Regions from separate parts of the Thermoanaerobacter sp. YS13 genome, predicted to be linked through region 2. Evidence: predicted binding sites of a transcription regulator. Region 2 holds the regulator's gene; the other holds the start of a gene.

Region 1 (12,257 bases), on a different contig from region 2:
CTACAACTTAATTTCACTTGCGAATTCTTTTAGTACGGAAAATATTTTAACTACAAGTATATCGGCAATACTATATTGCATAATATTGTCCATATTTACAATGAAAATAATGAACAAAATTGAAATAATATAACTTCTTCCCGAACAAGGAGACGGTTTTTTTGTTTCATATTGGAATGAGACAAAATAGCTGCTGTTTCAAGATTGTACACAGTTTTGACAATTTATACTTATGGGTCTTTTAGACAAATTGACAAGGTAAATTATACTTATTGGGTGGAAGCAAGTAGTGGCCCCTGGGAATTAAGAGATAAATATGCTATTACTATTTCTAGAACAGGTAGTTTTCCTACAACAGCAATAGAAACAACTGGTACAGCTACTATTGTAGTAACAACGAATACGACTGTAACTGGTTCCTTTTCTATCGAATATCTAAAATCAATTGGATTTACTGTTAGTTATGTTAATAATAATGTGTATTATTTAAGGAAAAATATTTCACTTACCTATGTTTATAGTGTGTATTAGAAATTGGACAAATAAAACAATTTTTCTTTTTTCTCATCTTATTCTAGAGAATGGTATTTGTTTTTGATACAACTACTATTTATGGCATTAAGGGAGGTACCTCCTTTTTCTGGAAAAATTCTTATTTCAATACTTTGGAGACTATAGAGACGCGAATTTAAGGTCTTAGTTTGACGTTACATTTAACATGTGGGGGTAATAACATGGGAGATTATTCTCAAATTTTAGATCAAATTTCTAATGCTTTAAATGGCATTCGTGCAGAAGTTGGGAATGTATCTTCTGAAGTTTTTTCCACGCATCACCGTATAGGAGATATAGTAAGTCTTCTTAATATAACTAACATTTTGTTAGTTATATTAATTATTGTTTTGAGTATAAATACATACATAAATTGGAAGAAATATAAGGGTAATAGATAAGATTTGTAATAATAATTATTGGCAGTTTCACATTTGCAATTAATTATGGGAATATCAATAAAGAAGTGAAGTTTAATGGGAAGAAATATTATTATAGTTTTTTTACCCTTATTGATATTTTCTTTATTTTTTACTGGATGTGGGATATTTGATAATAACAACGAGGAATTGTTAAGAGAAGTAAAGGCAATAGAGGAATTAAGCAATAAATATGCGAACTTTTATATGACAACAGATGCTTATATTGAAAAGGCAAAAGAAGTGGCAAAATTTGCAGATGAATTTAATGAGGCAGAGTAATAATAACTTATAGGTCAAAACTCAAGCTTTTCCCTGACGCTGTAAATATAGTAAAAGGAAAAAATTTAGCCTTATTTACAGAAGAACAATTAAAAGAAATTAGAAATATTCTTAAGCCTGCTAAAACAGAAATAGAGGTACAGATTTCAAAAGTTTATGATGATGGCAAAAACAAATACATTTTTTCAAAGGGGAAGGTAGTGACAACTTATAACGGACATTTTTATTACGATTATTACTTACGGAAATATACCTTTATAAATGAGGAAAAGGAATGGAAAATAAGGGGCATAGATACTCAACTTTATGGTAGAGATTATAAACGAGTGGAAAATGTCACTTATAAAAATGAACCTGTTGAGTTCCTAATAAAGTTCAATCAATAAAGTTCAATCAGTAATTTTTGTAATATTGACTTACCATTTCTAAAGCAAAGGGGACGGTTCCGTGCGCTGAGAAAAGCTCATGCGTTAAAGCAGGTGCGAATCCTGCCCGGTAAAGCCTAGCCAGCAACCGGTACTTAGCCTTGGGGTATATATGGTGACATATATAGCTAAGCGTAGGCAAAGGAGATAGCAGGCCGAAAATCGAAAGATTGAAGGTGTTGAGCCCCGAAATCCCTAGACAGGAAGGCCGATGCTGTGGAACCGGCAGAAGGCAAAACATTGATATTTGGGATGGCGAGAATAGCAATGCTTCCTCGGGGTCATAGGCCTTGGCATGTTATACAATATTAACGCATAGGGAACTCAGGAGGTCCTGCAACTCCCAGAAAGGGTACGATAAACAAGTGTAAAATACAAGGATATCGGAAGGTTAGCAGGAAGTCGGATTACAGCATAGTACTGATGAAACTGAGTAATGACAGGGGAGGGAAGGCTGTAACATATCATCGACCTCATAAGGGAAACATCAAACACACTGGAGGTGTAACAAGAGATGGAAACAGAACTAACGAGGATAGCGGAAGTCGTAGCAAAACATCCAAGAGACAAACTACAGACACTAGTGCACTTCATAAATGAAGAGACACTAAAACAACAGCACAAGAAAATGACAGGAAACAAAGCACCTGGCATAGACAAAATAACAAAGGAAGAATACGGAGAGAACTTAACAGAGAACATAGAGAACCTAATGGCAAGGATGAAAAGACAGGCATATAAGCCACAGCCAGTTAGGAGAGTATATATACCCAAAGAAGGGAGCGACAAATTAAGGCCATTAGGGATACCAGCATATGAAGACAAACTTGTGCAAGGAATAATGGCAGATATACTAAACATAATATACGAACCAGAGTTTCTAGACATATCATATGGATTTAGGCCCAATAAAAGCGGACATGATGCCCTAAGACAGCTAAACAACATAATACAGGAAAAGAAAGTAAGCTACATAGTAGATGCCGACATAAAAGGATTCTTTGACAATGTAGACCACGAATGGATGATGAAATTTTTAGAGCATAGGATAGGAGACAAGAACTTTCTAAGGATAATAAAAAGATTTCTAATAGCAGGAGTAATGGAAGAAGGTAAATACTATGAAAGCGATATAGGAACACCCCAAGGAGGACACATATCCCCAATACTTGCGAACATATATCTTCACTATGTACTAGACTTATGGTTCGAGAAAAGAATAAAGAAAGCATGTAGAGGAGAAAGCTATGAAATAAGGTATGCAGATGATTTCGTATGCTGCTTCCAGTATAAAGATGATGCAGAGAAATTTTATAAAAGTCTTAAGAAGAGGCTAAAAGAATTTGAACTTGAATTAGCAGAAGAGAAGACAAGAATAATTGAATTTGGAAGATTTGCCGAAGAGAGTAGAAAAAGAAGAGGGCTGGGGAAACCAGAGACCTTTACCTTTTTAGGATTTACACACTATTGTAGCAAAAGTCAAAACGGCAAATTCAGAGTCAAAAGGAAGACAAGCAAAAAGAAATTTATAAATAAAGTCGCCAAGATGAAAAAGTGGCTCAAAGAAAATATGCATGAGCCAGTAAATCAATTAATAAAGCGACTTAACATAAAATTGCTTGGACACTACAGATACTATGGAATCACAGATAACAGTAAAAGTATAGGTAGTTTCTTCTATTTGACCAGGAGACAATTATTCAAGACGCTAAAAAGAAGGTCACAAAAGCATCGATTAAACTGGGATAAATACGAAAAACTTCTGATGAAATTTCCATTAGCAACACCAAAAATCTATGTAAGTATATACTCATAGCTACGATAAAAGTAAAAGATGATATGAAGAGCCGGATGCGTTAATAGCGCACGTCCGGTTCTGTGAGGGGGAGCCGCTGTAAAGTGGCTCTCTACTCGACTTTTGTCTGAGGGTTTTCGTTATTGAGATTTTTCATCTTCTAAATTAATTTCTTTAGAGATTTCATGAAGCATTTGAGGTGTTAGTCTCATATCAAAATGAGTTAATTCATAATATTTTGTGGCTTTTCCATCACTGGAGATTTCCATACTCGCTTTTACAAGCCCTGCTTCTTCTAATTTGCGAAGATGGATGTATAGAAGAGGTCTGCTTATGCCTATTATTCTTGCAAGTTCGCTTATATACTGCCTATTTTCATACAAGATGCCTAATATTTTTATTCTTACAGGGTGGGATAGAGCGTCAAAAATTTTTATAATCTTTGCCGGATCTAAATATTCTGGTGAGGGGTTGTGTTCAGCCATTTTAATCAACTTCCTTTAACAGCTTTTCTATTTTTTCTAGTGCACTTTTTACTCCATCTATTTCATTTAATAGATTGTTTGACATTTTTATATATAACTCATTTTGTTTTCGCATATTTGATACTTTTACAAAGATGAATATTGAGAAAACGGCAAAGATAACTGCTAAAATAAAAGGCGTAAAAAGTGTGATAATTGCAAATAAGTCTGTGCCTGATGTATTCATATTAATCCTCCTTTTTATTCTATATTTTCAAGTAATTTCTCAATAGATTCTGCTTTTTGACGTAGAGATGACAGTTTTTCTTGTGTCTCTTGAGTTAATTTAGAAAAAGCCTTATATTGCGCTTGAAGCTTTGTTATTTCAAGAACAATTGCTGTTAAAAAAATTATTGAAGTGATAGAAAGGGCGAGTATAAGATAAACAAATCCCATTTTAAAAGCCTCCTCATTTTTTTATTTCACATGTAATAATTATATTACATATGAAATAATTTGTCAATATGCATTTGCTATTTGAAGTAAGTTTTTTTATAATTATGTAAAATCAAATTTCATCCACAAAAGAAAGAGGGAGATAAATGGGATATGCAACTATTATCTATTATTTTTTCATACTCTTTTACGCAGTATTTTTTATGAGTGGGGCTATTTACGGAACTTTTGTGCCGGTTTATCTGGACTACATAGGTTATAGCAAGAGTGAAATTGGAATTTTAATGTCTTTAGGTCCTTTTGTCGCTATAATAGCTCAGCCGTTTTGGGGAATTACAAGCGACAGAGCGAGGTCTAAAAATTTTGTTTTGCAAATTTTATTTTTAGCTAGCATTTTTACTATGGCATTGTTTCTTTTGTCCCGCAACTTTTATTATCTTATAGCCGTTATAACTCTTTTCACATTTTTTCAAACTTCTACTGGTCCGATAAGTGATGCCATAACGCTAGAGTATTTAAGTGAAACCAATCAAAAATTTGGGCCAATAAGAATGGCAGGAACAATTGGATACGCAGTGATGTCAGTTATAGCTGGCTGGTTTGTGCAAAGGTATATCGGAAGCATTTTTATTTTAAACATTGTAGTATTGTTTTTAGCCTTTATGATTGTATTTAAACTTCCTGTTGTAAAAGGTCATCAATTTGGAAAGGAAAAGGTTTCTATATGGAAGCTTTTTTCAGATAAAAATCTCGTTTTGTTGATGGTATTCAATTTTTTAGTACAGACTACGTTAGGGTTTTACTACACTTATTTTCCTATTTATTTTAAGCAAATAGGTGGAAACAATGAGCTTTTGGGTTGGGCTTATTTTATTTCTGCAATTAGTGAGATACCATTTTTACTGTATGCCGATAAAATACTTGAGAAAATAGGCACAAGAGGAGCACTTATAGGAGCAAGCTTTGTGGCAGCAATAAGATGGTTTATTATATCGCTTTTTAAAAACGCATATTTGGTTTTGCCATTTCAACTTTTACATGGTTTAATTTTTATAGTTTTATATTACTCTATGGCAACTTATATTAATCAAGAAGTTCCAAAAGAATTAAGGGCGTCGGGACAGACCATGAATAATTTAATAGGTATGGGTATTTCAAGGATTGTGGGAAGCTTACTGGGGGGATTTTTGAGTGACGCTTATGGAATAAAGGCAGTGTTTTTTTATAATTCTCTTTTGGCTTTTGCCATAGGTTTAATCTTTGGGTATATCTTTTTTAGGAAGATAGGAAGATAATTTTGTGAATTTAAAAAGGCAAAATTTTTTTATGAAAAACTCTTGAAAAAATTTTGTATGGTGGTATAATGTAAAATAAAAGTTGTATAATTATAAATTAAATATTGTATTTATGCGTAGAAATATTTTTTTAACGCTTTATGCATAAATATAAATTAAATCGTATATATATTAATAAATGACAGAGGATGTAAAAGAGGGAGGCACTTTAAATGGTGAGGGTAGGAATATTTGGGGCAACGGGTTATACGGGGGTCGAACTTATAAGAATACTTTCAAAGCATGAAAAAGTAGAAATAAAATATCTTTCTTCTCAAAGTTATAATACCAAAGCAATTTCGGATGTTTATTCATCCCTCATTGGTTTTTGCGACAAAGAGTTGGAAGATTTAAACCTAGAAAAGGCAATGTCAGAATGCGATGTCATATTTACGGCTTTGCCTTCAGGTCATGCTTCAAAAATTGCCAGAGAAGCTGTGAAAAAAGGAGTAAAGGTGATTGACTTAGGAGCTGACTTTAGATTTGACGATTATTCCGTCTACAAAGAATGGTATGGTGGAGATTATGAAAATTATGAAGGTATTAAAAGGGTATATGGTCTTCCGGAAGTTTACAGAGAAACTATAAAAGAGGCTGAAGTAGTAGGAAATCCGGGATGTTATCCTACAAGCGTTATATTAGGGCTTATGCCTCTTTTGAAAAATGGCATAATAGAGGGGGAGGTAATTGTTGATTCAAAGTCAGGTGTATCAGGGGCAGGTCACAATCCCTCCCATAACAATATGTATGCAGAATGCAATGAAAACATAAAAGCGTATAATGTTGCAAAGCATAGACATGTTCCAGAAATGGAGCAAGAGCTTTCAAAAGCTTTCGGAGAAAAAGTATCTGTTGTGTTTACTCCCCACCTTACGCCAATGACAAGAGGAATTTTAAGTACTATGTATTGCAAACTAAAAAAAGATATGGATATAAACACTGTTTATAATGTTTACACCGATTTTTATAAAAATGAGTATTTTGTAAAAGTGTTACAACCTGGTAATTACCCCGCAACAAAAAATGTTTATGGGTCGAATTTTTGCCACATAGGATTTGAAGTTGATAGACATACTAATACTTTAATAGTGATGTCTGCAATTGATAATCTCGTTAAAGGGGCGTCAGGCCAGGCAGTGCAAAATATGAATATTATATTTGGAATAAATGAAAATACTGGACTTGATATGGTTCCAATATATCCTTAGATAAAAACACAAATAAAAAATAAAGGGATTTGGAGGATTTGATAATGGAAGAGTTGGAGATTTTAGAAGGAAGCATTGAACTGCCAAAAGGCTTTTTAGCTTCAGGCATTTTTGCAGGGATAAAAAAAAGTAAAAAGGATATTGCATTAATATATTCAGAAAAAGTGGCAAATGCAGCAGCAGTATTTACAACGAATAAGGTTAAAGCGGCGCCAGTCCTTCTTGATATGAAAAGAATAGAAAAAGGTACAGCACAGGCGATCATTATAAACAGTGGCAATGCCAATGCCTGCACAGGAGAAAAAGGTTTTGGGGATGCTGTTAACATGGCAAAAAAAGTGTCACAACTTCTTAAAATAGATGAAGAAAATGTGCTGGTATGTTCTACAGGGGTTATTGGTGCACCTCTTCCTATGGAAAAAGTTTTAAAAGGGATTGAGACTGCGGCAGAAAATCTTTCAACAGAGGGTGGGTACCAGGCGGCTGAAGCTATAATGACAACAGATACTTTTTTAAAAGGTGTGACAGCTAAGTTTGTAATAGAAGGTAAAATTGTTACAATGACAGGGTTTGCAAAAGGGTCAGGTATGATACATCCAAATATGGCCACAATGCTTTCTTTTATACTTACAGATGCTAATATAACTAAGGTTGCATTAAATAAAGCTTTTAAAGAAACTGTAGACAAAACTTATAACATGATTTCTGTTGATGGGGATATGAGCACAAATGATACAGCGATAATACTTGCAAATGGGGAAGCGCAAAACAAAATAATAGAAGAAGGGGCTCATGAATTTGATGTGTTTTATAAAGCCTTAGAGTATGTGAATAAAACCCTTGCAAAACTTATTGTGAAGGATGGAGAAGGAGCAACTAAGTTCATGGAAGTAAATATTGTAAATGCAAAAACTGAAGAAGATGCAAGATTAGCTGCAAAGTCTGTTATAAACTCAAATCTTGTAAAAACAGCTATATTTGGTGAAGATGCCAACTGGGGAAGGATTCTCGCGGCAGTGGGGTATTCAGGGGCAGATTTTGACGTAAATGACGTAGACATATATTTAAAAAGCGTGAAAGGAGAAATTAAAGTTTGTGAAAATGGAGGTTACATCTTTTTTGATGAGGCTTTAGCCAAAGAAATTTTAAAAGAAAAAGAAATTACTATAACCGTAGATATGAAGGCCGGGGAATATAGTGCGACTTCGTGGGGGTGCGACTTAAGTTATGATTATGTAAAAATTAACGGGAGTTATAGAACATGATTAGAAAGCAAAAATATGGTGACGAAATCGCAAAAGCCCATGTTTTAATAGAAGCACTCCCTTATATTAAAAAGTTCTCCGGCAAGACAGTTGTAATAAAATACGGTGGAAGTGCAATGTTAGACTGCAATTTAAAAAGAATGGTAATGCAGGACATTGTATTGATGAAATTTGTAGGATTAAATCCTATAGTTGTACATGGCGGTGGACCAGAAATAAATAAGATGTTGGAAAAGTTAGGGATAGAGTCAAAATTTGTAAATGGACTGCGAGTTACTGACGAAGCCACTATGGAAATTGTTGAAATGGTACTGATGGGTCGCATTAATAAAGAAATTGTGTCTTTAATTAATGAACTAGGTGGCCAGGCGATTGGTATAAGTGGAAAAGATGGCAAACTTTTAAAGGCGGAAAAGGACACATCGAATGGCGACATTGGATATGTCGGAAAAATTGTAGATGTAAACATAGATGTAATAACGATGATGCTGGAAAAAGGCTATATACCTGTTATTGCACCAGTTTCTTTCGGAGATGACGGTAAAACATACAATGTAAATGCGGATACTGCAGCAGGAAAAATCGCAGAAGCATTAAAGGCTGAAAAACTAATTTTACTTACAGATGTTGAAGGAATTCTATCAAATATAAATGATAAAAGCAGCCTAATATCCCGAATGGACTTAGAGCATGCAAAAGAATTTATGAATTCGGGACGGATAAACGGTGGAATGATACCAAAACTTGAATGTTGCATAAAAGCTGTTGAAAATGGTGTAAAAAGAGCTCATATTATCGATGGAAGACTTACTCATTCACTGCTTCTTGAAATTTTTACTGATGAAGGAATAGGTACTATGATAGGAAAGGAATGTTTTGACGATGATAACCTCTGAGGATAAGAAATATCTAATGAATACTTACAGCAGATACCCTATTACCCTGGCAGAGGGAAAAGGGACAAAAGTGTGGGATGACAAAGGGAATGTTTATCTCGATTTTGTTGCAGGCATTGCAGTAAATTCACTGGGGCATTGTCATCAGGCATTAGTTGATGCTATAAAGAACCAATCCGAAAAACTTATACACTGTTCTAATCTTTATTGGAATGAGAACCAGATAGAACTTGCAAAGATAATCGCGGAAAACTCCTTTGGGGATAAGGTATTTTTTGCAAATAGCGGTGCAGAAGCAAATGAAGGCGCAATAAAACTTGCCAGAAAATATGCATCCTTAAAATACGGTAGTAAAAGGTACAAAGTTATATCTGCCCAAAATTCTTTTCATGGAAGAACTTTTGGGGCACTTACTGCGACAGGTCAAGAGAAATATCACAAAGGTTTTGGCCCACTTCTTTCTGGTTTTAAATATGTACCTTTTAATGATATTGATGCTCTTTATAATGCAATTGATGATGAAGTATGTGCAATTATGCTGGAAGTAGTGCAAGGCGAAGGTGGTATCCATGAAGCCACACCGGAATATATAAAGGCGGCAAGAGAAATATGTGATAAAAATGACATTCTCTTTATAATAGACGAAGTGCAGACAGGTATAGGAAGGACGGGAAAACTTTTTGGATATGAGCATTATGGCATAACTCCTGACATTATGACTTTGGCAAAGGGATTGGGAGGAGGCTTCCCAATAGGAGCTATTGTCGCAAAAGAGGATAAAGCTGTTTTTCAACCGGGAGACCATGCCTCCACATTTGGCGGAAGTCCTTTAGCTTGCGCCGCAGGAATTGCAGTGATGAATGAAATAACAAAGGAAGGTTTTTTAGATAGTGTGGCTCAAAAAGGTGAGTATTTTAAGGAGAAACTTGAAAATTTAAAGGAGAAATACAGTGTCATAAAAGAAGTGAGAGGAAAGGGCCTTATGATAGGCTGCGAAATGGATATGGAAGAGGCTTCGAATATGGTGACAAAGGCAATGGAAAAAGGCTTACTTATAAATTGTATCAGCCACAATGTTTTAAGGTTTGTTCCTCCTCTTACTGTGACAGAAGAGGAAATAGATACGGCGTTAATAATACTGGAGGATGTACTTCACGAAATGGGGTTTTAGCATGAAAGGTTATTTGAAACTTGAGGATGGAAGCATATTTGAAGGTGAGTTAATAAGCAAAAACAAAAAAGGATATGGAGAAGTTGTTTTTACCACAGGGATGACAGGCTATCAAGAAGCCATAACAGATCCTTCCTACGCAGGCCAAATAGTTGTCATGACATATCCTTTAATAGGAAATTATGGTATTAACAAATACGACTTTCAATCAGAAAAGCCTCATATAAGGGGATTTGTGATACGGGAATATTGCGATAAGCCTAGCAATTTCCAAAGTGAGGAGTCACTTTTGAGCTATCTTGATAAGCACAACATACCAGTATTATCGGGAATTGATACAAGGGCTTTGACGAAAAAGCTTAGAGAAAATGGAACTATGAGAGGGATTATAACTTGTAACCCTGATGACAACATAGAATTTGACCAAGCAAATCTTTTGGAAGAAGTTTCTACGAAAAAGCCGTATCGTATAGCAGGTATTGGTCCAAAACTTGCTTTTATTGACCTTGGTACAAAAAAGAGCATTTTAAAAATGCTAAATTCAGTTGGATTTGACATTTATGTGTTTCCTTATAATGCAAGTTATGATGATGTTATGCAAATAAATCCCGATGCAATATTTCTTTCAAATGGACCGGGTGACCCTAAAGATGCAGTTTATGCAATAGAACTTACTAAACACTTTATGGGTATAAAACCTGTGCTTGGAATATGCTTAGGGCATCAAATAATAGCCCTTGCTCTTGGATGCAATACAGTAAAGATGAAATTTGGCCACAGAGGTGCAAATCAACCTGTTAAAGATTTGCTGACAAATAAAGACTATATAACTTCTCAAAATCACGGATACGCTGTTGAAGAGGAGTCAATAGATAAAGACAAGATAACTGTAACCCACATAAACTTAAACGATGGAACAGTAGAAGGCATTATGCATAAATTTCTGCCAGTTTTTTCTGTACAGTATCATCCTGAGGCATGTCCTGGACCCCGTGATTCAACAGAGATTTTTGATAAATTCATGGATATAGTCATGGTTTACAAAAGGAGGTCTTATTTTGCCGAAGTATAAGGATATTAGTAAGGTTCTGGTAATAGGCTCGGGCCCTATTATAATAGGGCAAGCAGCGGAGTTTGATTATTCAGGAACCCAAGCCTGTAAATCCCTAAAAGAAGAAGGCGTACAAGTTGTTCTGGTAAACAACAATCCAGCTACCATAATGACTGATACTGATATAGCAGATATTGTTTATATTGAAAATCCTACTGTTTCTGTAGTTGAAAAAATAATAGCTAAAGAAAAACCCGATGGAATTCTTGCTACCTTAGGAGGACAGACAGGGCTTAATCTTGCTGTTAAACTTAAAGAAGAAGGAATTTTAGACAAATACAATGTAAAACTTTTGGGAACTTCTTTTGAGTCAATAAAAACTGCAGAAGACAGAGAACTTTTTAAAAGAAAAATGCAGGAAATAGGGGAGCCAGTTGCTGAAAGTATCACAGTCACAAATGTAGAGGATGCCTTAAAATTTGCTAAAAATTACGGTTATCCTTTGATAATAAGGCCTGCATATACACTCGGAGGTACAGGCGGTGGTATAGCCCACAATGACGAAGAACTTATATCGATTGTAGATTTAGGCCTTAAAAAAAGCATGGCTCAAGAAGTGCTTGTTGAAAAATCTCTGTACGGATGGAAAGAAATAGAGTTTGAGGTAATGAGAGATGCTGATGATAATTGTATTACGATTTGCAGCATGGAAAATTTTGATCCAGTAGGAGTTCACACAGGAGATAGTATAGTTGTAGCGCCAGTGCAGACTTTGTCAGATTACGAATATCAAATGTTAAGAAGTGCAAGCATTAAAATAATCAAGGCTTTAAAAATTGAGGGAGGATGTAATATCCAATTTGCTTTAGATCCCCAAAGCCACAAATACTATGTTATAGAAGTAAACCCAAGGGTTAGTCGTTCAAGTGCACTGGCATC
Region 2 (12,257 bases):
CTATAAGGTATCCAAGGGAAAAAGCAGGAGAATTCGATATTACAAGAGAATGCAGTATAGAGTTTGGAAAAGCAGAGTTAGTATCCGAGGGAACAGAAATAGCAATTTTTGCATTAGGAAGAATGGTAGGAAAGGTGTTAGAAGCGAAAGAGATTTTAAAAGCTTCTGATTTACAACCATTTATTGTAAATTTGAGATTTGTCAAACCTTTAGATGAAGAGCTGATCTTGGATATCTCAAACAAAGTTAAATTTATTGTTACAGTGGAAGACAATGTAATAGCTGGTGGTGTTGGAAACGCTATACTAGAGCTTTTAAATTCTAATGGAATATATAAGCCAGTTTTGCGTTTGGGGTTTCCTGATAAATTTATAGAACACGGAGATGTAGAAAGCTTGTTTAAAAAATACAATTTAGATGCCGAGTCTATCGCAAATACTATACTACAAAAATATAAGGAAATGAGGTAAATATGGCTTCAAAAAAAGAAAGATTGGATGTTTTGCTTGTTCAAAAAGGTTTTTTTTCATCAAGAGAAAAGGCAAAAGCTTCTATTATGGCAGGAGAAGTATACGTTGATGGCAAGAAAATTGAAAAAGCTGGGGAGTTTGTTAACATAGATTCTTCAATTGAAGTAAAAATTAATTCTTTACCTTATGTAAGTAGAGGTGGGCTAAAGTTACAAAAAGCAATAGAAACTTTTAATATTAATGTGACTGGCAAGATTGCCTTAGACATTGGAGCTTCCACAGGAGGTTTTACTGACTGCCTTTTAAAACACGGTGCTTTGAAAGTATATGCTGTAGATGTAGGATATGGGCAATTGGATTGGAATTTAAGAAATGACCCTCGTGTCATAAACATGGAAAAGACTAATATAAGATTTTTAGAGATATTGCCTGAAATAGTGGACATGATCACAATAGACGTTTCTTTTATCTCCCTTGAACTTGTTATACCTTCTGCAGATAAATTTTTAAAATCAGAGGGAGATTTGATAGCTTTAATAAAACCTCAATTTGAAGCAGGGAGAGAAAAAGTAGGTAAAAAAGGCGTCGTGAGAGACCCTGCCGTTCATAGGGAAGTGATTGAAAAAATTGTGATTTTGCTTCAAAAGTTTAACTACAGTATAATAGGTATTACATATTCTCCTATAAAAGGAGCAGAAGGCAATATAGAATATTTAATTTACGGCAAAAAGGTAATTGAAAAGCAACACAATTTTGATATTACGAAAATTGTAGAAGAGGCTTTTAAAAATTTGAATAAATAAAACATTTAGCAGGAAAATTTGTTTTTTTGTAGAATATGATAAATGTGGTGATATTATAATGAAAAAAGTCGGTGTAATTCCAAATATTAATAAAGATAAAGACTTAGAAGTGACAAAATCTGTAGTAAAATGGTTATTGGAGCATAATTCTGAACCATATCTTAACGAAATAGTTGCGTCTAAAATGGGTTATGATGAATATGGTAGAAAATCTACAGATATATATAGTAAATGCGATTTTATAATTGCCTTGGGTGGAGATGGTACTATTTTAAATGTTGCAAGGCTCTGTGCGCCTTTTGACACGCCTATTTTTGCCGTGAATTTAGGTCATCTTGGATTTCTTACGGAAGTAGATGTAAATGAGGTGTTTGTTTCTTTAGATAAAATATATAAAGGAGAATATACAGTAGAAAAAAGGATGATGCTAGAGGCAAATGTAGTTAAAAATGATATGGAGATTATTAATTTTAGAGCTTTAAATGATATTGTCATTACAAGAGGAGCTTTTTCAAGAATGGCTCGTATTAATGCCTATGTCAATAATAACTATGTAGATACTTATTTAGCAGATGGAGTAATAATTGCAACTCCTACTGGTTCAACTGCTTATTCACTTTCAGCAGGGGGGCCTATTGTATATCCTACAGTAGAAGTTATAATAATAACACCTATCTGTCCACATACTTTATATTCAAGATCTATAATAGTTTCACCAGAGGATGTCATCAGGTTGGAAATAAGCGAAGAGAATCAAGATTTAATGATAACAACCGACGGACAACAGGGATATAAACTTGATTATAGAGATATAATTTACATTAAAAAGAGCAATGAATATACCAATCTTATAAAAGTAAAAAATACCAATTTTTTTGACTTATTGAGGGACAAACTTACAGAAAGATAAAAAGTAAAAGAGGTGAAAATTAATATGATGAAAATAGCTCGACACGCAAAAATTCTTGAAATAATCTCTGAAAAAGAAATTGAAACACAGGAAGAGTTAGCAGCTGAACTTCAAAAACAAGGTATTGATGTGACTCAAGCGACTGTGTCAAGAGATATAAAAGAATTGAGACTGATAAAAGTTTTAACAGAGGATGGGAAAAGATATAAATACGCTCCGATGGGGAAAGTAGACAGCCATATTACAGATAGACTAATGACTTTATTGTCTGAGTCTATAGTAAGCGTTGATTATGCCGGAAATATCATAGTCATAAAAACGTTATCAGGCACAGCTCCTGCAGCAGCAGAGGCCATCGACACATTAAATTGGAAGAATATAGTAGGTACATTAGCGGGAGATAATACTATTTTTGTTTTAGTAAGAAATGAAGAAACTCTTCAAGAATTATTAGAAAAGTTCAAAAAGTTAGTTAAGTGATTTTTGGGGGTTTTGCTATGCTTTTAGCACTTAGCATCCAAAACGTTGCACTCATTGACAAGGTAGAATTACAGTTCAAAGAAGGATTCAATGTATTAACTGGAGAGACAGGGGCAGGGAAATCTATAGTTATTGATTCAGTTTTGCTGCTTTTAGGTAGTCGAGCCAGTAGAGATATAATACGTACTGGTGAAGAAAAAGCTATCGTTGAGGGAATATTTTTTGTGGATTCCAATAAGGATAAAATCGTAGAAATTTTGGAAGAAGTAGGTTTGAGTTTAGAAGAAGATGATACTTTGATAATAAATAGAGAAATTACAAACAGTGGAAGAAGTTATTGTAGGATAAATGGCAGAATAGTGCCTCTTTCTTTTTTGAGTAAAATAGGTGCTTTCTTGGTAGATATTTTAGGCCAACATGAGCATCAGTTCCTTTTAGAAAATACTAAACATCTTTCTATTTTAGATAATTTTGGAGACCAAGAGTTTAAAACTTTAAAAAAAAGATTTAAGGAGCTGTTAGAAGAATATAATAATATACAAAAAGAGATTTCAGCTTTTTTTAAAGATGAAAAAGAAAAAAATGAAACAATTGACCTTTTGAAGTATCAAATTGAAGAGATTGAAAAGGCGAATTTAAGTGTAGAAGAAGAGAGTCAGTTACTGGAAAAAAGAAATTTGCTGATGAATTTCGAAAAATTATTTACTGCTATGAATTCTAGTTACAAAATTTTGTACGAAGGTAGTGGGAGCTTTTCTGTTTTAGATAATTTACATGTTGCAATTAAAAATTTAGAAACTGCTCTTTCTATAGATGAAAAGCTAAAAAGTTTAAAAGATAAGCTGGAGAATATTCTCTATGAATTGGAGGATTGTGCCTTACAGATACGGGATTACTTGAATAGTTTAGATTTTAACCAGCAAAGTTTAGAGGAAATAGAAATACGATTAGATCAAATAAATTCCTTGAAAAGAAAATATGGACCTACAATACAGCATGTTTTAGAATTTAAAGAAAATAAAAAAAGGGAATTAGAGGATATATTAAATTTTGAAGAAAAGCAACGAGAATTGAAGCTTAAGCAGCAAAAGTTATGGGAAAAAATTTTAGAAGTTGGTGAAGCATTACATCTCAAAAGGAAGCAAATAGCAGACAATATAGAAAAAAATATAAATCAAATTTTGGGTGAACTTAATATGCCAAATGCTTATTTTAAAGTGAATATAGAAAAAATGGAAGAACCTACTGAAACAGGATTTGATAAAATTGAATTTTTAATTTCTACAAATAGAGGAGAGCCTTTGAAACCTTTATCTAAAATTGCTTCTGGTGGTGAGCTTTCGAGAATTATGCTGGCGTTAAAAACTATTCTCGCTTCCGCAGATGGAATTTCCACTTTGATTTTCGACGAAGTTGATACAGGAATAAGTGGGAAAACTGCCCAATTAGTAGCTGAAAAAATGGCATATCTTTCTAAAAAACTTCAATTGATTTGTGTTACTCACCTACCTCAAATTGCCTCTATGGCAGATACACATTATCGAATTTCCAAAATCACAAAAAATGAGAGAACTTATATAAATGTGGAAAAACTTGACTATCAAGGCAAAATAAATGAATTAGCTCGTATTATGGGAGGATCGCGTGTTACTCAGACTATTTTAGAACATTCAAAAGAATTATTAGATATTGCATCTCAATTTAAAAGCAAAATTTAATATTTTAGTTTAATCTCACTTCCTTTTACTATCGGATAATATATTGACAGTATATAAAACTTTAAAAAAGGTTAAGTTAATTTTAGATTAAATAAGCCGCAAAAAAGGAAGTGAGAAAATGACAAAAAATACAATAAAATTATTACTTTTTATATCCTTAAGCTTTTTTTTAGTATTTGCAAATTATTTTACTCCTATACAGGATATAGCAAAAACCCCCTCAAGTTTTAAATTTTTTCAAGGGGAAAAAGTTAATTATAACTTTAATATACCAATAAAAGTAAGTTTTCAAGCTGATAAAAAAGGTTTTTTAAAAATTAATGATACAGAAGATAAAAATGTTTTAAATTTGAAAAAACCTATTACTATTGAAGCAGTAAACACCGGTACAGTAAACTTGGATTTTAAGCTATTTGGAATATTTCCTTTAAAGCATATTAGTGTTGACATTGTTCCGACCATAAAAGTAGTACCCGGCGGTCAAGCGATAGGAGTTAAGTTAAATACAAAGGGAGTATTAGTAGTAGGTTACTCAGATATAATGGGAGAGGACGGCAAAATTTATAGTCCTTATAAGCAAGGTAAAATACAGATAGGAGATATAATATTAGAAGTCAACGGCAGGGAAATAAAACAAGCAGAAGATATTACTAACATTGCAAATGAATTACGTGGCAAAGCTTTAAAATTAAAAATAAACAGAAAAAATCATATTTTTTATACTACCATTTATCCTATAAAGTCGAAAGAGGATAAACAATACAGAATAGGTCTGTGGGTGAGAGATCACACTGCTGGTATAGGTACTTTAACCTTTTATTATCCTGCTACCAAGATATATGGAGCTTTAGGTCATGCTATAACTGATATAGACACTGGTCATATGTTATCAATAGAAAATGGAGAAATTATGAATTCTCGAATTACTTCTATTGACCAGGGAAGAAGAAGTAAACCCGGGGAATTAAAAGGGATTTTTTTAGAAGAAGTTGATACAATAGGTAATATATTAAAAAATACTGAATTTGGGATTTACGGAAATATGTATAAAGATTTTAAGAACGATTTGTATGGAGAGATTCCTATAGCGTATCAAAGCCAAATAAAAGAAGGGCCAGCTAAAATATTGGCTACCATTGATAATACAGGCATACAGCAATTTGATATTGATATTATCAAAAAAGTGTATCAAGAAACTCCTAGCTCTAAAAGCATGATAATTAAAATAGTTGACAAGAATTTATTAAAAAAGACTGGAGGTATAATACAGGGTATGAGCGGGAGCCCTATTATACAAGATGGGAAACTGGTAGGAGCAGTTACTCACGTTTTTGTTAATGACCCTACAAAAGGATATGCTGTTTATGCAGAATGGATGATCGATGAAATGAATAGTCTACTTAATAATAAGCAAGTCTTTACAAATAATTAAAATTTTTTGGGAAAAAGAAGGAAATTCAAATATTATGTAGAATAAATATTATATACTAATATTAGCAATGGGAGGTTAAATAATTGGTTAAGAAGATTAGAGTAGGAATAGCAGATGATAACAAAGAGTTTGCAACTATTTTAGCTGAGTATTTATCTACTCAAGAAAATATTGAAGTGGTAGGTGTTGCCAATGATGGCAACCAAGCGATTGAACTCATTAAAAATCAATCGCCAGATTTGTTAATTTTAGATATTATAATGCCCTATTTAGATGGCATTGGTGTTTTGGAAAAGATAAATGAGGAACAATTAAAAAAGCCCAAAATTTTAGTTTTATCTGCAGTAGGCCAAGAAAAAATAACTCAACGGGCTATTGCATTAGGAGCAGATTATTATATTTTAAAACCTTTTGATTTAGCTATGTTGTCAAAAAGGATTTCTGAGCTTATGGAACCAGAATTAAATGTAGTATCAAAGACGGTTTTTCCTGTGGTAAAAGCGAAGAAAAATTATGACCTTGAAGCAATGATTACAGAAATTATTCATGAGGTAGGAGTACCAGCTCATATAAAAGGCTATATGTATCTAAGAGATGCTATTTCTCTTGTTATTAGCAATATGGAATATTTAAATTCTGTAACTAAAATGTTATATCCTAAAATTGCTGAAAAGTACAATACTACTCCTAGCAGAGTAGAAAGAGCTATAAGGCATGCAATAGAAGTTGCGTGGAGCAGGGGTAAAACAGAGGTTTTAAATGAACTTTTTGGATATACTATAAATGACGAAAAAGGTAAACCGACAAATTCTGAATTCATTGCGCTTATTGCTGATAAATTGAGGTTGGGGATGAAAGCAGGGTAAAAGGGGCAGATACCTGCTTTCTCTTTTTTAACCTCCCATTTAAAATATGATAAACATAAAACAAAGTAATAAATCCTTCCATTTGTTGAAAGTTCAACAAGTGGAAGGATTTTTATATAACTGAGTAAAATGACTTTTTATTTCATGTAAAAATTTTTTATGCTATAATAATAAACAATGGAATGTTACTTTATGGAGGAAGCTTGTATGCAAATAACAGGGACAATTAAAATGGATAAAAGAACTAAAAATTTAGTGAAAAGATTAAATCCTGGAGAAATAGCTATCATTGATCATAGAGATATAGATGAAGTGGCTGCAGAATCTTTAGTTGAAAAAAAAGTTTTGGCAGTCATAAATGCTGATAAATCTATAAGTGGCAGATATCCTAACATAGGACCTTCTATCTTGTGTGAGGCGGGAATTCCAATTATTGACGATGTAGGAAAAGACATTTTTGATTTATTGAAAGAAAATGACAAAATAACTATAATAGATAATGAAATATATAAAGACGGTGTGTTTATAAAAAGAGGGAAACTTCTTACAAAAGACGTTATAAACTATAAATTGCAGGAAAGCCGCGAAAACATAGGTATTGAATTAGATAAATTTATTGAAAATACATTGGAATATGCAAAAAAAGAAAAATATTTTATTCTAGGGGGAGTTGAATTACCCAATATTAAAACGCGCTTTAAAAATAGACATGCTCTTGTAGTCGTTAGAGGAAAGGATTACAAAGAAGATTTATTTACAATAAAACAGTATATCAACGATGTAAAACCTATTTTAATAGGGGTAGATGGAGGGGCAGATGCTCTTTTAGAGTTTGGGCTTATTCCTGACATAGTCATTGGAGATATGGACAGTGTAAGTGATGAAGCTTTAAAAAAGGCTCGAGAAATCGTAGTTCATGCTTATCCCGACGGAAGAGCACCTGGCTTGGAAAGAGTAACAGCATTAGGTCTTAAAGCAGAAATTTTTAAGGCCCCAGGTACAAGTGAAGATATAGCTATGCTTTTGGCTTTTGAAAAAGGTGCTGACTTAATTGTTGCGGTAGGGACCCATTCCAGCATGATTGATTTTCTGGAAAAAGGAAGAAAAGGAATGTCCAGCACTTTTTTAGTGCGATTAAAAGTAGGAGAAAAATTAATCGATGCTAAAGGAGTAAATAAACTGTACAGGGAAACTTTCAAAATTTCTTATATATTTAGCATTATACTGGCAGCTTTGATTCCTCTTGGAGTAATAGCGTATTTTTCTCCACCTATGCAACAGTTATTAAAGCTATTGCAACTTAGAATTCGCCTTTTAATCGGATTTTGAGGAGGATTTTTATGAATATAAATATTAAATACTATGTTTTAACAATTGCTTCTATTTTTATTGCTTTAGGAATTGGTATTTTTATAGGTTTTATGTTAGATGGTCAAAAAGTTTTTTCAGAGCAACAAACCGCAATTATAAACGAGTTAGAACAAAAATTTAAGGATTTACAAACAGAAAATAATAATTTAAAAAACACTGTTCAAGAGTTAAATAAACAGATAGGGTATTATAATCAATATCATCAAATTATTTTTCCTGAGTTAGTAGCTGATAAGTTAAGTGGAGTTAAGGTAGCGATTATTGAAACTACAAATGAGTTTATATATTCTGGCATGAGAAATGCTCTTTTAAAGGCAGGAGCTACTATTGAGTCAATTACTGTTATAAAAGACAGCTTTAATACTGGCAATGAGTTGGAAGTGGAAAATTTAGTAAATTTCCTTTCTAATAAATATGGAGTTACAATAGACGAAAAGCATCTGAACGAATTCGTAGCTTCGAAATTAGCGAATGCAATTGTAACTGGTCAGGATGTGGACCTTATTAATTATTTAAAGACAAATGGTTATATAGATTTTACAGGGATTCCAGGTAATACAGATTTTGTAATTATAGCTGGAGGAAGTAATAATAAGGACTATAATGTAGTTTCTATAGATATTCCTATAATAAAACAAGTGAAACTACTTAATGTTCCTATTGTAGGCGTTGAACAAAGTGATGCTAAATATTCCTATATTGATGCTTATAAAAAACAGCATATTTCCACAATAGATAATGTGGAGGATATAATAGGGCAGACGTCACTTATAATGGTAATGGAGGGCAAAGAAGGCAATTATGGAGTTAAGCCAAGTGCAATGAGTTTAATGCCAGATTCTTTTATAAAGGCTGACAATTCTACTCATAATTCCGCTGCTAATTCTAAAAAGTGAGGGTAGACAGATGAATAAAAAAGTTAGTGTATTGATACCTGCTTACAATGAAGAAGAAAGAATAATTGATACCATAAAAGGATTAAAAGATGTTGAAGAAATTGATGAAGTCATCGTAATAAATGATGGCTCAACTGATAGTACTGCTGAAAAGGCAAGAAAAGCAGGGGCTAAAATAGTCAATATGAAGAGAAATGTTGGCAAAGGAACAGCTTTAAAAGAAGGTTTAAAATATGCAAAAAATGACGTGATAGTTTTTTTAGATGCAGATGTAGGTCTTTCGTCACGAGAAGTCAAAAAACTTATATTGCCTGTTCTTGAGGGAGAAGCAGATGTTACAATTGCCAAATTTCCAAAGACAAATATAAAAGCTGGATTTGGCTTTGTTAAAACTTTAGCCAGAAAAGGAGTAAAATACTTTACAGGATATGAAATTGAATCTGTCTTGTCAGGTCAAAGGGCTTTTAAAAAAGAGGTTTTAGAGAGTTTAAAAACTTTTTATAAAGGTTTTGGGATAGAAGTTGGTATGACAATAGATATATTAAAGAAAGGGTATAAAATAAAGGAAGTAGAAGTGAATATGACGCACTCTGTTACAGGGAGAAACTTGAAAGGCTTCCTGCACAGAGGTAAGCAGTTTTGGGATATACTAAAAGTATTAGTGTATAAGTTGTCTTCAAAAAATAGCAAGGAATAGCAGGTGAGATAGTGTTTGGGGCTAAAATATTAATTCCTTTAATAATGACAGTTATAACAAAAAAGCTTTTTTATAGCATTATTAACAAGCCTTTGTGTTTGAAGGAAAACTATAAAAAAGTTATGATACCTGTTTGTGGTGGTATTGTATTTGTTCCTGCTTTATTTGTGTCAATTGTACTTCTCAATTTATTTGGAGTTAAAATAGAATATCAAGAGGTAATTTTATTGAGCTTATCACTGATTTCTTTTGTCGGTTTTATAGATGATGTATTAGGAGACAGAAGTGTAAGAGGGCTAAAGGGTCATATAACTATGCTTTTAAAAGGAAAGCCTACTACAGGCAGTTTAAAGGCTTTATCAGGAGTTTTAATTGCTTTTTTTATAAGTTTTAATGTTGGGAAAAATAATATAGAGGAATTGATAATAAATACCTTGATAATCGCACTTTTTACAAATTTTTTAAACCTTCTAGACTTGCGACCTGGAAGATGTGGAAAAATTTTTTTAGCTATTTCTTTGATTTTTTTAATAATTGGAAAGGCTTATCCCTATTTCTTGATATTGCTTACTCTGATTCTTTTAGTGTATTTGCCAGAGGATTTAAAATCAAATGTGATGATGGGGGATACTGGATCAAATGTTTTAGGAATGTCTTTGGGAATAAGCAGTATTCTTATTTTTGATTTATATGGCAGGTTGATAATATTAGCGTTGCTAATTTTATTACATATTTTTACAGAAAAATATTCTTTAACTGCTTTAATCGAAAAAAATAAAGTCTTAAATTACCTCGATATGTTAGGAAGAAAAGGAGAAAGATAAGGTGATTAGTGTTTATTTAGCTAAGGTAAGTAAAATTGTGTCACAAAGAGAGGGTATAACTGTTGTAGAGGTTGAGTCAGAGGGAGAAAAAGTATTAGCTTTAAATTATGACGATGTAACTGGGAAAATAGAAGTGGGAAATAAAGTTTATGTAAACCGAACTGCTCGCCTTTTAAATCTTGGAACAGGGGGCTATGACTTTGTAGTTGTAAATCTCAAATACCCTAAATACGATGCTATAGGAAATGGGCATATTATGAAATTAAGATATACGCCTTTTCAAATAAATGTATTGACGATGGAGGAGCAAAACAGTCCTTATCATACTGCTTTTGAAGAGTTCGAAAGTTTAGAAGATTTACCTGTAATAGTTGGAGAACTTCACAGTATGGTAGCACCTGTAGCCTTAGTGCTAAAAAGTACAAATCCTAACCTTAAAATTACGTATGTGATGACAGATGGAGGATGTCTGCCTATTAGTTTCAGCAATACAGTTTTTGAGCTTAAAAAGAGGGGAATAATAGATAAAACAGTTACAATTGGACATGCTTTTGGAGGAGATTATGAGTGTGTAAATATTTATACTGCTTTGATAGGTGCAAAGGAAGTGTTAAAAGCAGATGTTGTTATAGTAACGATGGGACCGGGAATAGTAGGCACAGGCACCAAATATGGGTTTTCAGGGGTAGAACAAGCCCATATAATAGATGCTACAAATAAATTAGGAGGTAAGCCTGTACTTATCCCAAGAATTGGGTTTAATGATAAAAGGCAGAGACATCAAGGGATTAGTCACCATACTATAACTGTTTTAGAGCTGTGTAACAGTTCCTGTGTTTTGACTTTTCCTACAATGGAAGAAGAAAAAGAAAAAATAATAAAGGAGCAGATAAATTCAAATCCTGTATTTTCGCGATATAAAATAGAATTTATTGAAGCTGAAATTATAAGAAAATACATAGAAGAATCTGGGCTTAACTTGTCAACAATGGGAAGAAATTATGAGAGTGAGCCAGACTTTTTTAATGCTTGTGGAGCTGCAGCCCTTTATGTGTCGTCTAAATTAGTGCGAAACTGATTTGATTACTTCTCCTAAAGTTTTGTATTTTTTATTTAGTTCCTTTAATAAAAATAATAGTGTGGAAAATTTTCCAGCATAATAAAGAGTGTTTCCCACTATAATCATTTTTCTCACCTCATTTCTATAGTATGTATTTATTGTTAAAATTATACATAGAAAGGAAGATGAATTTTGGAACAAAAAGAAGTTACAGTTAACACCAACAAGGTTTTTGAAGGGAAAATAATAAATTTAAGAGTAGATGAGGTAAAACTGCCTAATGGAAAAGTTACTACGCGAGAAATAGTTGAGCATCTTGGCGGCGTATCCATAGTAGCAGTTAATGAAAAAGGAAAGATTTTATTAGTCAAACAATATAGAAAACCTGCAGAGGAGTCTTTATTAGAAATACCGGCAGGAAAATTAGAAAAGGGTGAAGACCCTTTGATTTGTGCTAAAAGAGAGTTATTAGAAGAGACAGGTTATGAAGCAGGTTTTATAAAGCATTTGATTACTTTTTATACCACTCCCGGTTTTTCTAATGAAAAAATGTATTTGTATTTTGCAAAAGATTTAAAAAAATACACTGCTCAACCTGATGAGGACGAATTTTTAGAAGTATATGAATATGCTCCAGAGGAATTGTGGGAAATGATTTTACAAAATCAAATAAAAGATTCTAAAACGATAATTGGAATTTTATATTATTTAAAAATGAGGAGTAGTTTAT

The links. Region 2 encodes ArgR, which controls arginine synthesis, uptake and breakdown. Its sites were predicted from a motif close to ANTGNATAAANATACA; they were not measured.
Region 1: argC (N-acetyl-gamma-glutamyl-phosphate reductase) is a predicted target of ArgR. The motif match lies at 5,828-5,843, and genes of this name have one in related genera.

What each region holds. Positions count from the first base shown of each region.
Region 1 is NZ_JOOI01000002.1:713,001-725,257, forward strand. It holds gene THYS13_RS11255 (ABC transporter permease) at 1-133, shown strand, start outside; gene THYS13_RS11260 (hypothetical protein) at 205-531, shown strand; gene THYS13_RS11265 (hypothetical protein) at 735-953, shown strand; gene THYS13_RS14695 (hypothetical protein) at 1,029-1,253, shown strand; gene ltrA (group II intron reverse transcriptase/maturase) at 2,193-3,494, shown strand; gene THYS13_RS13965 (winged helix-turn-helix domain-containing protein) at 3,614-3,958, opposite strand; gene THYS13_RS11285 (hypothetical protein) at 3,960-4,184, opposite strand; gene THYS13_RS11290 (hypothetical protein) at 4,199-4,393, opposite strand; gene THYS13_RS11295 (MFS transporter) at 4,540-5,688, shown strand; gene argC (N-acetyl-gamma-glutamyl-phosphate reductase) at 5,901-6,935, shown strand; gene argJ (bifunctional glutamate N-acetyltransferase/amino-acid acetyltransferase ArgJ) at 6,980-8,200, shown strand; gene argB (acetylglutamate kinase) at 8,197-9,096, shown strand; gene THYS13_RS11315 (acetylornithine transaminase) at 9,083-10,267, shown strand; gene carA (glutamine-hydrolyzing carbamoyl-phosphate synthase small subunit) at 10,269-11,339, shown strand; gene carB (carbamoyl-phosphate synthase (glutamine-hydrolyzing) large subunit) at 11,326-12,257, shown strand, end outside.
Region 2 is NZ_JOOI01000001.1:444,419-456,675, forward strand. It holds gene dxs (1-deoxy-D-xylulose-5-phosphate synthase) at 1-470, shown strand, start outside; gene THYS13_RS02275 (TlyA family RNA methyltransferase) at 473-1,273, shown strand; gene THYS13_RS02280 (NAD(+)/NADH kinase) at 1,332-2,183, shown strand; gene THYS13_RS02285 (arginine repressor) at 2,211-2,663, shown strand; gene recN (DNA repair protein RecN) at 2,681-4,381, shown strand; gene spoIVB (SpoIVB peptidase) at 4,500-5,813, shown strand; gene spo0A (sporulation transcription factor Spo0A) at 5,897-6,679, shown strand; gene steA (putative cytokinetic ring protein SteA) at 6,887-8,008, shown strand; gene THYS13_RS02310 (copper transporter) at 8,020-8,946, shown strand; gene THYS13_RS02315 (glycosyltransferase family 2 protein) at 8,957-9,643, shown strand; gene THYS13_RS02320 (UDP-N-acetylmuramyl pentapeptide phosphotransferase) at 9,655-10,467, shown strand; gene THYS13_RS02325 (DUF3866 family protein) at 10,469-11,545, shown strand; gene THYS13_RS02330 (NUDIX hydrolase) at 11,720-12,257, shown strand, end outside; gene THYS13_RS02335 (endonuclease Q family protein) at 12,256-12,257, shown strand, end outside.